3 regions of the Aquitalea aquatilis genome follow, and region 1 is predicted to be linked to each of the others. Evidence: predicted binding sites of a transcription regulator. Region 1 holds the regulator's gene; each other region holds the start of a gene.
What was found. The regulator sigma-54, encoded in region 1, starts transcription at its own class of promoters, with help from an activator protein. The targets are predictions, from matches to a motif close to CTGGCACGCTTCATGCTT.
Positions count from the first base shown of each region.

Region 2: a site for sigma-54 is predicted at 2,210-2,227, ahead of FAZ30_RS19150 (circularly permuted type 2 ATP-grasp protein). Genes of this name have one in related genera too.
Region 3: a site for sigma-54 is predicted at 2,234-2,251, ahead of FAZ30_RS15780 (acyl-CoA dehydrogenase family protein). Genes of this name have one in related genera too.

Region 1 covers NZ_CP039731.1:2,005,302-2,009,509, forward strand. Annotated here, with positions in the region: gene ptsN (PTS IIA-like nitrogen regulatory protein PtsN) at 1-377, opposite strand, end outside; gene hpf (ribosome hibernation-promoting factor, HPF/YfiA family) at 499-822, opposite strand; gene FAZ30_RS09405 (RNA polymerase factor sigma-54) at 892-2,322, opposite strand; gene lptB (LPS export ABC transporter ATP-binding protein) at 2,326-3,057, opposite strand; gene lptA (lipopolysaccharide transport periplasmic protein LptA) at 3,054-3,611, opposite strand; gene lptC (LPS export ABC transporter periplasmic protein LptC) at 3,601-4,161, opposite strand; gene FAZ30_RS09425 (KdsC family phosphatase) at 4,158-4,208, opposite strand, start outside.
Region 2 covers NZ_CP039731.1:4,119,749-4,123,956, forward strand. Annotated here, with positions in the region: gene FAZ30_RS19130 (hypothetical protein) at 1-287, shown strand, start outside; gene FAZ30_RS19135 (GTP-binding protein) at 306-848, shown strand; gene FAZ30_RS19140 (roadblock/LC7 domain-containing protein) at 851-1,483, shown strand; gene FAZ30_RS19145 (roadblock/LC7 domain-containing protein) at 1,533-1,895, shown strand; gene FAZ30_RS19150 (circularly permuted type 2 ATP-grasp protein) at 2,263-3,708, shown strand; gene FAZ30_RS19155 (alpha-E domain-containing protein) at 3,702-4,208, shown strand, end outside.
Region 3 covers NZ_CP039731.1:3,370,796-3,375,003, reverse strand. Annotated here, with positions in the region: gene FAZ30_RS15790 (sigma-54 interaction domain-containing protein) at 1-805, opposite strand, end outside; gene FAZ30_RS15785 (acyl-CoA dehydrogenase family protein) at 760-1,968, opposite strand; gene FAZ30_RS15780 (acyl-CoA dehydrogenase family protein) at 2,384-3,565, shown strand; gene ribB (3,4-dihydroxy-2-butanone-4-phosphate synthase) at 3,574-4,208, shown strand, end outside.

The DNA.
Region 1 (4,208 bases):
CTGGAGAAGAGCTGGGCCAGTTCCGACAGTACCTGCAGGTGCAGGTCGGTGGCTTGTTCCGGTACCAGCAGTACAAACAGGCTTTGCACCGGCTTGCCATCCGGCGCATCGAAGGGGATGGGGTTCTTCAGCCGAATGAAGATGCCGGCGGCTTCCTTCAGACCACGGGCACGGCCATGCGGAATGGCGACTCCCTGGCCCAGTCCGGTGGAGCCGAGCTTTTCCCGGGCAAACAGGCAGTCGAAAATTTCACTGCGCGCAATGCCGTGGGTGTTTTCGATAAGGAGGCCCACCTGCTCGAAGACGCGCTTCTTGCTGGCGACATCCAGGTCCGGGAGGATGTGATCCTGTGTCAGGATTTTGCCGATCAGGCTCATAGGAATGTGTGCACGCGGCTACAAAAACTGGCCAATTCTACGTTGCCTTCATCAAAATGAAAAAGGCTCCGTGCAAATAAAAACGGGAACCCGCTGGGTTCCCGCATCGTCGGTCAGGTGATTACAGGGTGGCTTCCGGTTGAACCTGCGGAGTCACGCGGTGTTCGCTCTGTTTTTCCTTGTGCTTGAGTACCTGTCGATCCAGCTTGTCCATCAGCGAGTCGATGGCAGCGTACATATCGGAGTCGGTGGCTTCTACGTGGATGTCCTTGCCGGAGAGGTGAACGTTGACTTCTGCCTTTTGCACCAGCTTGTCTACCGACAGTGTGACGGTAACGTCGATAACGTGATCGACATGGCGGGTGATACGTTCCAGCTTGCTTTCCAGAAATTCGCGGAGGGCCGGGGTTACTTCGAGGTGGAGACCGGTTACTTTGAGGTTCATACCCTAACTCCTTCTTGTGTTGACTGCCCGGTCGGGTCGGCCGGGCAAGCGGATATTCTTCAAGGCGTCCTACAATGCCTTGCGCAGGTTGACCGGTGGAATCTGCATAGCTTCACGATACTTCGCAACGGTACGTCTTGCAACCTGCATGCCCTGTTTACCCAATTCGTCGGCAATGGCGCTGTCAGAAAGTGGCTTGGCCGTATTTTCGCCGTCTATCATGCGGCGGATATGGGCCTTGATGGCAGTGGCCGAGCATTCGCCGCCACTGTCGGTTTCCAGGGAACTGCCGAAGAAATATTTCAGCTCGAACAAGCCGCGCGGGCAGAGCAGGTATTTCTGGGTAGTCACCCGGGAAACGGTTGATTCATGCAGTCCCAGCTCGTCTGCGATATCGCGCAGGATGAGCGGACGCATGGCCACTTCTCCGTGTTCAAAGAACGCTTGCTGCCTTTCCACTATAGCTTCCGACACTTTCAGGATAGTGTCAAATCGCTGCTGGATGTTCTTGACCAGCCATTTTGCTTCCTGCAGGCGGCCGGAAAGCTCGCCTGCACCGGCACGGTTTTCCGACAGCATCTGGGCATACAGCTGGTTGACCCGCAGCCGGGGTACGGCACCGTTGTTGAGTTCGGCCACCCAGCGGCCGCGGCGTTTGCGCACGGTGACATCGGGGATGACGTAGTGCACGTCCTCGCCACCGAAACCGGCTGCCGGATGGGGGGTCAGCCGGGCGATCAGTTGCTGGGCCTGGCGGATGGCGGCGTCGTCGACGCCGAGTAGGCGTTTGAGCCGGGTATAGTCGCGATTGCCCAGCAAACCGAGGTGTTCTGCCACGATCTTGCGCGCCAGGGCATGGCCGTTTTCCTGCGGTGGCAGACGGTCCAGCTGCAGGCAGAGCGATTCGGCCAGCGAGCGCGCGGCGATGCCGGCCGGATCGAACTGCTGCAACAGGCGCAGGCCGACCATCAGTTCGTCGGCTTCCAGCTCCAGTTCCAGCGGCAAATGACTGGCCAGTTCTTCCAGATCGACGCTGAGAAAGCCGTTGTCGTCCAGTTCTTCGATCAGCAATTGCACGATGGCCTGATCGCGGGTGGGGAGCGTCAGTTCGCCCAGCTGGGCCAGCAGATGTTCGCGCAGGCTGACCGGGCAGGGGACGTTGAGCATGGGGTCGAACTCGTCGTCGCCGTCGTTGCGGCGGCTGCCGCTGCCCCAGTCGGTGAGTTCGCCGCTGCTGTCGTCACGCGGGTTGCTGTCGCTGTCATTGCTGTCGGAGGCGGGCGTGCTCTCTTCTCCGGCCGCCGGCGTGTCGCTGGTACTGGTGCTGCCTTCTTGTGTCGGGGTGTCGTCGCCGCGTTCCAGCATGGGGTTGTCCAGCAGGAAGCGCTCGACTTCGGTTTGCAGGTCGAGGGTGGACAGCTGCAGCAGCTTGATCGACTGCTGCAGTTGCGGGGTAAGCGTGAGTTGCTGTGAAACCCTGAGCTGTAGTGACTGTTTCATGGCTTACAGGTGGAAGTGTTCGCCAAGGTAGACCTGGCGCACTTTCTCGTTGTTGACCAGTTCTTCCGGTTCGCCGGAGGCCAGTACCGAGCCGTCGCTGATGATGTAGGCGCGGTCACAGATGCGCAGGGTTTCCCGTACGTTGTGGTCGGTAATCAGTACGCCGATGCCACGTTGTTGCAGGAAGGTGATGATTTTCTGGATGTCGATCACGGCAATCGGGTCGACGCCGGCAAAAGGCTCGTCCAGCAGGATGAAGCGCGGGCGGGTGGCCAGTACGCGGGCGATTTCCACCCGGCGTCTTTCGCCGCCGGACAGCGACAGGGCATTGCTTTCGCGCAGGTGGGCGATATTGAGGTCGTCCAGCAGCAGGCTGAGTTCCTTTTCCAGCTTGTCACCTTTGTAGCCGGCGATTTCCAGTACGGCGGTGATGTTTTCCTCCACCGTCATCTTGCGGAAAATCGAGGCTTCCTGCGGCAGGTAACCAAGGCCAAGGCGGGCGCGCTGGTGGATGGGCAGGTGGGTGATGCTGCTGCCATCCAGGGTGATTTCACCTTCATCGGCGCCGATCAGGCCGACAATCATGTAAAAACTGGTGGTTTTGCCCGCGCCGTTGGGGCCGAGCAGGCCGACCACTTCGCCGCTCTGGATCTGCAGGGCGACATCCTTGACGACGGTACGTTTCTTGAAGCGCTTTTTCAGCCGCTCGACTTTCAGAATGCTGGGGCCGCTCATGGTGCGTTTCCGTCGGGTTTCTTGGCGGCAGGGGCGGTGGTGTCCCTGGGCTTGGGCTGGATGATGGCGGTGACGCGGCCGCCATTGCTGCTGGCGCCGCTGCTGACTTCATACAGCTCGGTTTCGGTGTTGTAGGTGATGACGTTGCCGATGACCAGATCGTTGCCGCGCTTGACGCGGGCATTGCCGGTGAGGACGGCGACATGGCTGACCGTGTTGTAGTCCAGTTGGTTGGCCTGGCCTTCAATCCATTCGTTTTTTCCATCCATTTTCTGGCGGAACAGTACCTGACGCCCGGTGGCCTGCATGGTCTGGTTGCCCTGCTTGTCCTGGGTGACGGTGGCGCGGTCGGCGTTCAGTTTCAACGTGCCTTGCACGATGATGACATTGCCCTGCCAGACGGTAACGCCCTTGAGCTGGTCGAGATTGCCGCGATCTGCACTGATTTCAATGGGTTTGTCGCGGTCGGCCTTTTCGGCGTGTGCACTGTGGCCCGCGCACAGGGAAAGCGCCAGCAAGGCCAGGCGGGCGTAAGTGCGGCATTTATTTTTCATAGGTGACCTTTGCATTGGACAGCAGCTGCAATTGGCCGGTCTGCTGTTCATAGATGAAGCCGACGGCACTGCCGCTCGACTTGCCGTGATAGAAGTGGGTCAGCGTGGCGGCCTGCGCGATGTGGCGCACGGTATCGATACGCATATTGCTGCTGACCACGCGGGTTTCCGGCTGGTCTGCACTGGCCGGCTGGATCAGCGTGACTTTCTTGTCAAACAGCGCCTGTCTGGTCTTGCTGTTATAGCGCCCGCTTTCGCCAATGGCGTGGTAGGCGAGCACACCGTTCTTGTAGCTTTGCAGGTCTGGCGTTTCGAAATAGGACTCGGTGCGGTCAGGGTACTGCCACATGCGGCTGGCAATCATTTTTTCCTGCAGCATGCCCTTGGGGTCGTAGCGGGTAGCGACGACAGCATCAACCACGACTTCCGGCTTGTTGGGGTCGAGTTCGCGCTTGCTGGGCTCCCAGCGCGATACGGTATCCAGCCAGACCGTCAGCAGGCCGGTGATGAGGACCAGCAGGATAGGAAACAGCCGGTGCGAGCGGATCATGCCAGATACCTGGCCAGGATGGCATCGAAGTTGCCCTGGGCCTGCAT
Region 2 (4,208 bases), 2.1 Mb from region 1:
CGGTCAATCTGAAACTGATTACCCGCCTGCTCAAAGTACCGCCGGAAGATCTGTTCAACTATCTGGCGGCTGCCTACGGCATCGGCATTCTGGATCTGCCCAGCCGCAGCCCCCAGCTGTCGGTCATTTCCACCGAGCCGGTCCGCCCCGGCGGCAAGGTGGAAACGGTGGCAGCCCCCAGCAGCCCGCAGAACAGCAGCCCGGCACCGGCCCCCAGTCCGGCCAAGCCGGCACAGAGTAGCGGCAGATTGCTGTCGCGCCTGCTGAAAAAGGTCATTGGCCTGTAACCAGGAATACGGAATCCCATGCGCGCTTACGATAACAAGATCATCTTCGCCGGCCCGGTTGGTGCCGGCAAAACCACCGCCATCGGTGCCATCAGCGATATCGCACCGGTCACCACCGATGCCCGCGCCTCCGACATGACGCTGAACCGCAAGGACACCACCACGGTAGCGCTGGACTACGGCGTACTGATGCTGGACGAGAGCACCAAGGTGCACCTGTACGGCACGCCGGGGCAAGAGCGCTTCGACTTCATGTGGGACATCCTCAGCCAGGGCGGCATCGGCCTGATCCTGCTGCTGGACAATACCCGCGCCAATCCGGTGAAGGATTTGCAGTTTTTCCTCAATGCCTTCCGCGACATGCTCAAGGCGGCACCGCTGGTGATCGGCGTCACCAAGACCGATCTGCGCGCCACCCCCAGCATTGAAACCTATGCCGCCCTGCTGGAAAAATTCGACATGCGGCCACCCATTTTCGAAATCGATGCCCGCTCGCGCGAGGACGTGAAAAAGCTGGTACTGGCATTGCTGTTCTCCATCGACCCCGGGCTGGAAAGCTGATCATGTCAGACCACCTTTCGCTCAAGGATACGCTCTACCCCATCGCCAGCCCCGCCGGTGCCTACTATGCCGTGTCCAGTCCGGAGCAGGATGCCGCGCGCATTCTGCTGACCCAGATCCTGCGGCTGGGCCATTCCGTACCGCTGACCGAGGCCCTGCTGGAAGAATGGAGTGGCAACGACCTGGGCAAAGGGCTGGAAACCCTGTACCGGCTACAGCGGCTGGAGTTCGTGCACGGCACCGAACAGCCGCGCCCGCCGCTGGCCATCAACCTGGAAAACCAGCTGCCCTCGCTGCTGGCGGCGCTGTCCGGCAACGGGCGCGCCCTGCTGGCCGACGACAACGGCCTGTATTACGCCACCGCCGGCTTTCATCATGAGTCGGCCGAGGAAATCGCCGCCCTGGCCGGCGACATCATTTCGCTGAACCGCCGCCACGCCCTGCTGCTGAAAAACAACCTCAACATCAGCAACCTGGCCTGGGCCATCAGCAATCCGGCCGGCCACAGCGAGCTGGGGTTTTACCCGCTGCATGTCGGGCAGCAATCCTTCGTGCTGGTGATTGGTGGCACACCACGCCTGCAGGACGAACATTTCGTGACGCTGATCGAGCTACTCAGTCGTCGTTACGCTTGAACAAGAAGCAGCCCGCGGCGCGGGCCAAGAATACCCACTGGAGAAAACCATGCGTGAACAGATGCTCAAGTCCATCCTGAGTGACCTTAACGGTGCATCCGCCGATATCGAAGCGTCGGCCATCATCTCATCCGACGGCCTGACCATGGCCGCCCTGCTGCCGCAGGATGTGGACGAAGACCGTGTCGGTGCCATGGCCGCAGCCATGCTGTCGCTGGGCGAACGCACCGCCAAGGAACTGGCACGCGGCGAACTGGAACAGGTGATGGTGAAGGGCGACAACGGCTACATCCTGATGAGCTATGCCGGCCGCGATGCCGTACTCACCGTGATTGCCCGCCGCGAAGCCAAGCTGGGGCTGATTTTCCTCGATGCCAAGCGCGCCGCGCGCAATATCGCCGAAATCCTGTAAGCCCCGCCATCACGGCAGCAGCACCACGGCAGGCGGTTCTCACGCGCCGCCTGCCCGGCCCCCCTGCTAGCGGCCAATCGGCCTGCACCATTCTCAAGCCCGCCACGCACCAGCAGAGACCGGCCCGGTTCAATCCGGTGCATACGCGGCAGTTTATGTAGTGCGTCAACCCTGTCTTAAGCAATCCCTATAAAATAAGCGGCCGAGCCCGCGTGCTGCACACTGCTGCGCACAGCCCCACCTCGCCTCCTTCCTGCCCGTCCCCGCTTGCACCGCCGTGCGCCACCGTCCGCCGCCAGCCTGTTGCCACGGGCTGGGCATGCTTATTGCGTAGTGTTCAGCACAAGCCACCAAGGGGGAATGCGCGATGCACCAGATCACACCGCTAGATCACACCCACTACGACGAGATGCTGGCTGCCGGACAGGATGTCCGTCCGTCCTACCAGCATTTTGCCAGCTGGCTGAACCAGGCAGCACCCGACTGGCTGCGCAACAAGCAGGCCGAGGCCGACACCCTGTTTCGCCGCGTCGGCATCACTTTTGCCGTCTACGGCGACGAAAGCGGAGCCGAACGGCTGATCCCTTTCGACACCATCCCACGCATCATTTCCGCCGCCGAATGGAAAACCCTGGAAGCCGGCTGCATCCAGCGCGTCACCGCACTCAACCGCTTTTTGCATGACATCTACCACGAGCAGGACATCCTCAAGGCCGGCATCATTCCGCCAGAGCAGATCCTCACCAATGCCGGCTACCAGCTGGCCATGCAGGGCATAGACCTGCCGCGCCAGGTGTACGCGCACATCGCCGGGGTGGACATCATCCGCCACAGCGATGGCGGCTTTTACGTGCTGGAAGACAATCTGCGCACCCCGTCCGGCGTCAGCTACATGCTGGAAAACCGCAAGATGATGATGCGGCTGTTCCCCGAGCTGTTCGCCAGCCACGACATCACCCCGGTCGAGCACTACCCCAATATGCTGCTGGACACCCTGCGTGCCGTGGCACCGCCCGAGGTGGACAACCCCACCGTGGTGGTGCTCACCCCCGGCCAGTACAACAGCGCCTATTTCGAACACGCCTTCCTCGCCAGCCAGATGGGGGTGGAACTGGTGGAAGGGCAGGATCTGTTCGTCAAGAACGGCCATGTCTACATGCGCACCACCTCCGGCCCGCAGCGGGTGGATGTGATCTACCGCCGGCTGGACGATGCCTATCTGGACCCGCTGGCCTTCAACGCCGGTTCCATGCTGGGCGTGCCGGGGCTGATGTCGGTCTATCGTGAAGGCCGGGTCAGCGTGTGCAATGCCGTGGGGACCGGCGTGGCGGACGACAAGTCCATCTACCCCTATGTGCCGGACATGATCCGCTTTTATCTGGGCGAAGAACCCATCCTGCACAATGTGCCCACCTGGCAGCTGCGCAAGCCGGAAGATCTGGCCTACGTGCTGGACCACCTGCCCGAGCTGGTGGTGAAGGAAGTCCACGGTGCCGGCGGCTACGGCATGCTGGTCGGCCCGGCAGCTACGCAGGAGGAAATCGCCGCCTACCGGCTGCGCATTCTGCAAGACCCGGCCAACTTCATCGCCCAGCCCACGCTGTCGCTGTCGACCTGCCCCACTTTTGTCGAGGCCGGCATTGCCCCGCGCCACATCGACCTGCGCCCCTTCGTACTGTCCGGCAAGAAAGTGCAGCTGGTGGCCGGCGGCCTCACCCGCGTCGCCCTGCGTGAAGGCTCGCTGGTGGTCAATTCATCCCAAGGCGGCGGTACCAAGGACACCTGGATTCTGAAGGAGGACATCACATGCTGAGCCGAATGGCAGGGTGCCTGTACTGGATGGCACGTGATATGGAACGCGCCGAGAACACCGCGCGCTTGCTGGATGTCAGCCTGCAGATGTCGCTGCTGCATGCCTCATCGCAGGACGACTTGCTGGTGCCGCTGGATGTCACCGGCAGCACCGCCAATTTTCTGCAGCGCCACCGCACCCCCACCCCGCAGACCGTATTGCACTATCTGGCGCTGGATGGCGACAACCCCGGCAGCATCTACAACTGCATGCGCAGCGCCCGCGAAAACGCCCACGTTGTGCGGGTAAAGATCACCTCGGAAATGTGGGAACAGGTCAACGGCACCTGGCTGGAAATGCGCGAGTGGCAACGGCGCGGGCTGGACACCCGCAGCGCATCAACCTTTCTGGAATGGGTACGCGAACGCTCGCACCTGTTTCGCGGTGCCGGCTACGGCACCATGCTGCGCAACGACACCTTCCATTTCTCCCGGCTGGGGACGTTTCTGGAGCGTGCCGAC
Region 3 (4,208 bases), 1.4 Mb from region 1:
GGATATTGCCCGGCCACGGGTGTTGCAGCAGCTTGCGTTCGGCTTCGGCATGCAGGCTGATGTCGCCATAGCCCAGGCGCTGGCGGTATTCGTCGACAAAATGGCGGGCCAGCGGCAGGATGTCGCCGGGGCGGTCGCGCAGGGTGGGCAGGGCCAGATGGGCCACCCGCAGGCGGTAGAACAGATCCTCGCGGAAATGGCCGGCGGCGACGGCTTCTTCCAGCCGCACATTGGTGGCGGCAATCACCCGCACATTGATGGGAATGGGTTTGCGCGAGCCCAGTCGCACCACCTCGCGCTCCTGCAGGATGCGCAGCAACTTCACCTGAATATTCAGCGGCAAGTCGCCGATTTCATCCAGAAACACCGTGCCGCCATTGGCGGCCTCGAACCAGCCCGGCTTGGCGGCAAAGGCACCGGTAAATGCGCCTTTTTCATGGCCAAACAGCTCACTTTCCACCAGCGATTCGGAAAACGCGCCGCAATTGACGGCGACAAAGGGCTGATTTGCCCGCTGGCTCAGCGCATGCACATGGCGGGCGATCAGTTCCTTGCCGGTGCCGGTTTCGCCAATGATCAGTACATTGGCGTCGCTGGGGGCGATCAGCTGAATGCGCGCCAGCAGGGCGGTGGATTGCGGGTCTTCAAACACCTGCGCCGTGGCGCGGATGGAGGTGGTCAGGCTTTGCCGGTTCGGCAGGGTAATCAGGGGCATGGCCGGGCCTTCCGCTGGCTCGGCCCGCCGGGCCGATGTGGGTTTCAGGAATAAAACGTCGGTGTCGGATAGCTGCGAATCAAAGCCCATTCCCCTAACTCCTTTAATTTGTAATCAACCGGATCGTGCAAGGTGTGGGTGCGCAGATTGCGCCAGTGCCGGTCCAGACGCAGTCCGGCATGGGTGGCGCGCGCGCCGGTTACCTCGAACATCTGACAGGCCAGGTTCAGCCCCATCCGGGTGGCGGCCACCTTGGCCGCCGCAATATTCATCGCCACTTCGCCGCGTTCGCTTTCGCTCAGCGCCTCGCCACGGGCCAGTGCGTCCACCAGCCGGCTGCCCGCACGGTCGGTGAGGGCGCGCACGCTTTCCAGCCCCACCCAGAATTCGCCGTAATGACCCAGGATGTAGGGGTCTTCGTGGGTGTGGTCTACCTGTGCCGCCTGCCAGGGGCGGGCCTCGTGCAGGGTGTAGTGCCGGGCTTCTTCAAAAGCGCCTTCAGCAATGCCCAGATAGATATTGGTGAGGATCAGCTGCGCCAGCAGTGGCCGCAGGCAGGAGCGCGGTGTGGTGAGCGGGCCGGGTGTGTCGAGAATTTCATTGTTTTCGATGCGTACCTTTTCAAAGTGCACGCTGCCGCTATCTGTCTGGCGCTGGCCGATATTGTTCCAGTCCTGCTGCACGCTGATACCGCTGCGCCCGGTGGGGATGGCCGCCACCACGAGCTGCCCGCCCGGCTGGCGACGGGCAGAGACCACCAGCATTTGTGAATCCAGCGCGCCGGAGCAAAAGCTTTTCTGGCCGGAAAACTCGTGCCAGCCGGCAAGGCGCTTGCTGACGGTGCGCTCGTCCAGCGGATTGAGCGCATTACCCCAGAACCAGTTTTGCCGGGTGGTGATTTCATGCCAGGGCCGCCACTGTTCCGGCCGGCCAAACAGCTCCACCGTGGCCAGCATCAGGTGGTGAAAGGCAAAAACATGGGCCACCGAGCTATCGGCCTTGGCAAACTCGCGCACCACCAGCAGGGTCTCCTGCCAGTTGGCACCCATGCCGCCCAGTTCGCGGGCAATGGACAGGCCCAGCAGGCCGCTGGCGCGAATGGCATCGCGCTCGGCCTTGGGGGTGCCGCCGGCATGGTCGCGCTCTGCTGCGGTAGCGGCAAACTGACTGGCCAGTTGCTGCGCCAGCAGCAGGGCCGAGGCGGGTGTGCTGGCTGTTTGCGGTGCTGCCAGCAGGTGTTGGGGCAAATTCAAGCGTACATCCTTTATTGATCGGCTATTTCCAATAAAACAGCACAGATTTGGCTATGTTATTGGCGCGATGTAAACCAAGGATTTGTCAGGAATATATCTGGAATTTGAATTAGCCCAATTCAGGCGCTAATGGTGAATGGCTGAATGGTGCTGCCTGCGCAGCACCGTGTTTATTGGCTGCTGCGCAGGCAGCAGTGTCGAGTGAACCATCTGCTGCCTGCGCAGCAATTTCCGGCAGAAATGATATTTTTCCAGCTTGATTCAGCTGGCATGCAACGTGCTATTGAATATCGGGCAAAACCGCTAAAGGTTTTATTTCAGCCTCAGGTAATCACATGCACAGCCATTCATTCAGTATGCAATATGTTTCATTCGCCACACTGCACGGGCGGGTCCGTCAGGCAAAGGAGGGCGCATGAGCACCCAGCCGATTGGCCCGGACAGCCCGCTGGCCATTGCCCGCGAACTGGCCAGCCGTTTTGCCCGCAGCGCCGTGGCCCGTGATCAGGCCGGCGGCACGCCCAAGGCCGAGCGCGATGCGCTGCGTGACAGCGGCCTGTTGGGCCTGATCATCCCGCGTGAATTCGGCGGCCTGGGCGAGAGCTGGAGCACCACGCTGCAGATCGTGCGCGAACTGGCGCGGGTGGATAGCTCGGTGGCCCATGTGTTTGCCTTCCAGCACCTGTTGCTGGCCACCGCCCAGCTGTTTGGCCGGCCCGAGCAGTGGCAGCCCTGGTTCGAGCAAACGGTGCGCGAGCGCTGGTTCTGGGGTAACGCGCTCAATCCGCTGGATACCCGCACCCTGGCCACGCCGGATGGTGCAAGCTTCCGCTTTCATGGCGACAAGAGCTTCTGCTCCGGCGCTACCGATTCGGACATGCTGCTGGCCTCGGCACTGCGCAGCGGACAGGGTGGCTTGCTGATTGCGGTGATCCCCACCCGCCGTGCCGGCATTGCCATTCATCAGGATTGGGACAATATCGGCCAGCGCCAGACCGACAGCGGCTCCGCCCGTTTCGAACAGGTGCGGGTGGAGGCGGGCGAGCTGCTGCTGCAGCCCGGCCCCCTGTCCACGCCACGAGCCTGCCTGCGGCCGCTGATTGCCCAGCTGATTCTCACCAATATCTATCTGGGCATTGCCGAGGGCGCGCTGGCCGAGGCCCGCCGCTACACGCTGGAGCAGCGCCGGCTGTGGCCGGCCTCGCTGGCTGATCGCGCCAACAAAGACCCCTACACCCTGCTGCACTATGGCGAATTTCACGCCGCCCTGGAGGGTGCACGCCTGCTGAGCGACCACGCCGCCCGGCAGCTGGATGAGGCTTGGCAGCAGGGTGATGCGCTCAGCGAAGCCGGGCGCGGTCAGCTGGCGGTGCAGATTGCCGCCGCCAAGGTGCATGCCAGCCGCAGCGGGCTGGACCTCACCAGCCGCATTTTCGATGTAACCGGCGCGCGCGCCACCAGTGCAGCCCTGCGGCTGGACCGCTTCTGGCGCAATTTGCGCGTGCACAGCCTGCACGACCCGCTGGATTACAAGCTGCAAGAGCTGGGTGACTGGGCACTGAATGGCCAGTACCCAACCCCCTCGTTTTATTCCTGAGACCCAAGATGACCCAGAACCTGCAAGCAGTTGAAGACGATTTTGACAGTGTGGAACAAGCCATTGCCGCCATTGCCGCCGGTGGCTTTGCCGTGGTGGTGGACGATACCGACCGCGAAAACGAAGGCGACCTGATCATTGCCGCCGAAAAAATCACCCCGCAGCAAATGGCCTTTCTGGTGCGTTACAGCAGTGGCGTGGTATGCGTGGCACTGACTGGCGAGCGGCTGGATCAGCTGCAGCTGCCGCTGATGGTGAGCAGCAATAACGAATCGCAGCGCACGGCCTTCACTGTCACCGTGGATTATCTGCATGGCACCAGCACCGGCATCAGCGCAGCCGACCGCGCCGCCACGCTGCGGGCATTGGCTGACAGCCGCATTCCGGCCAGTGATTTTGCCCGGCCCGGTCATATCTTCCCCTTGCGCTATGCACCGGGCGGCGTGCTGGCGCGCCCCGGCCATACCGAGGCCGCACTGGACCTGTCGCGGCTGGCGGGCCTGGCTCCAGCCGGAGTGTTGTGCGAAATCGTCAACGACGATGGCAGCATGGCGCGCCGCCCGGACCTGCTACGGTTTGCCCGCCAGCACGGCCTGCCCATCATCACCATTGCCGACCTGATTGCCTACCGCGAACGTACCGA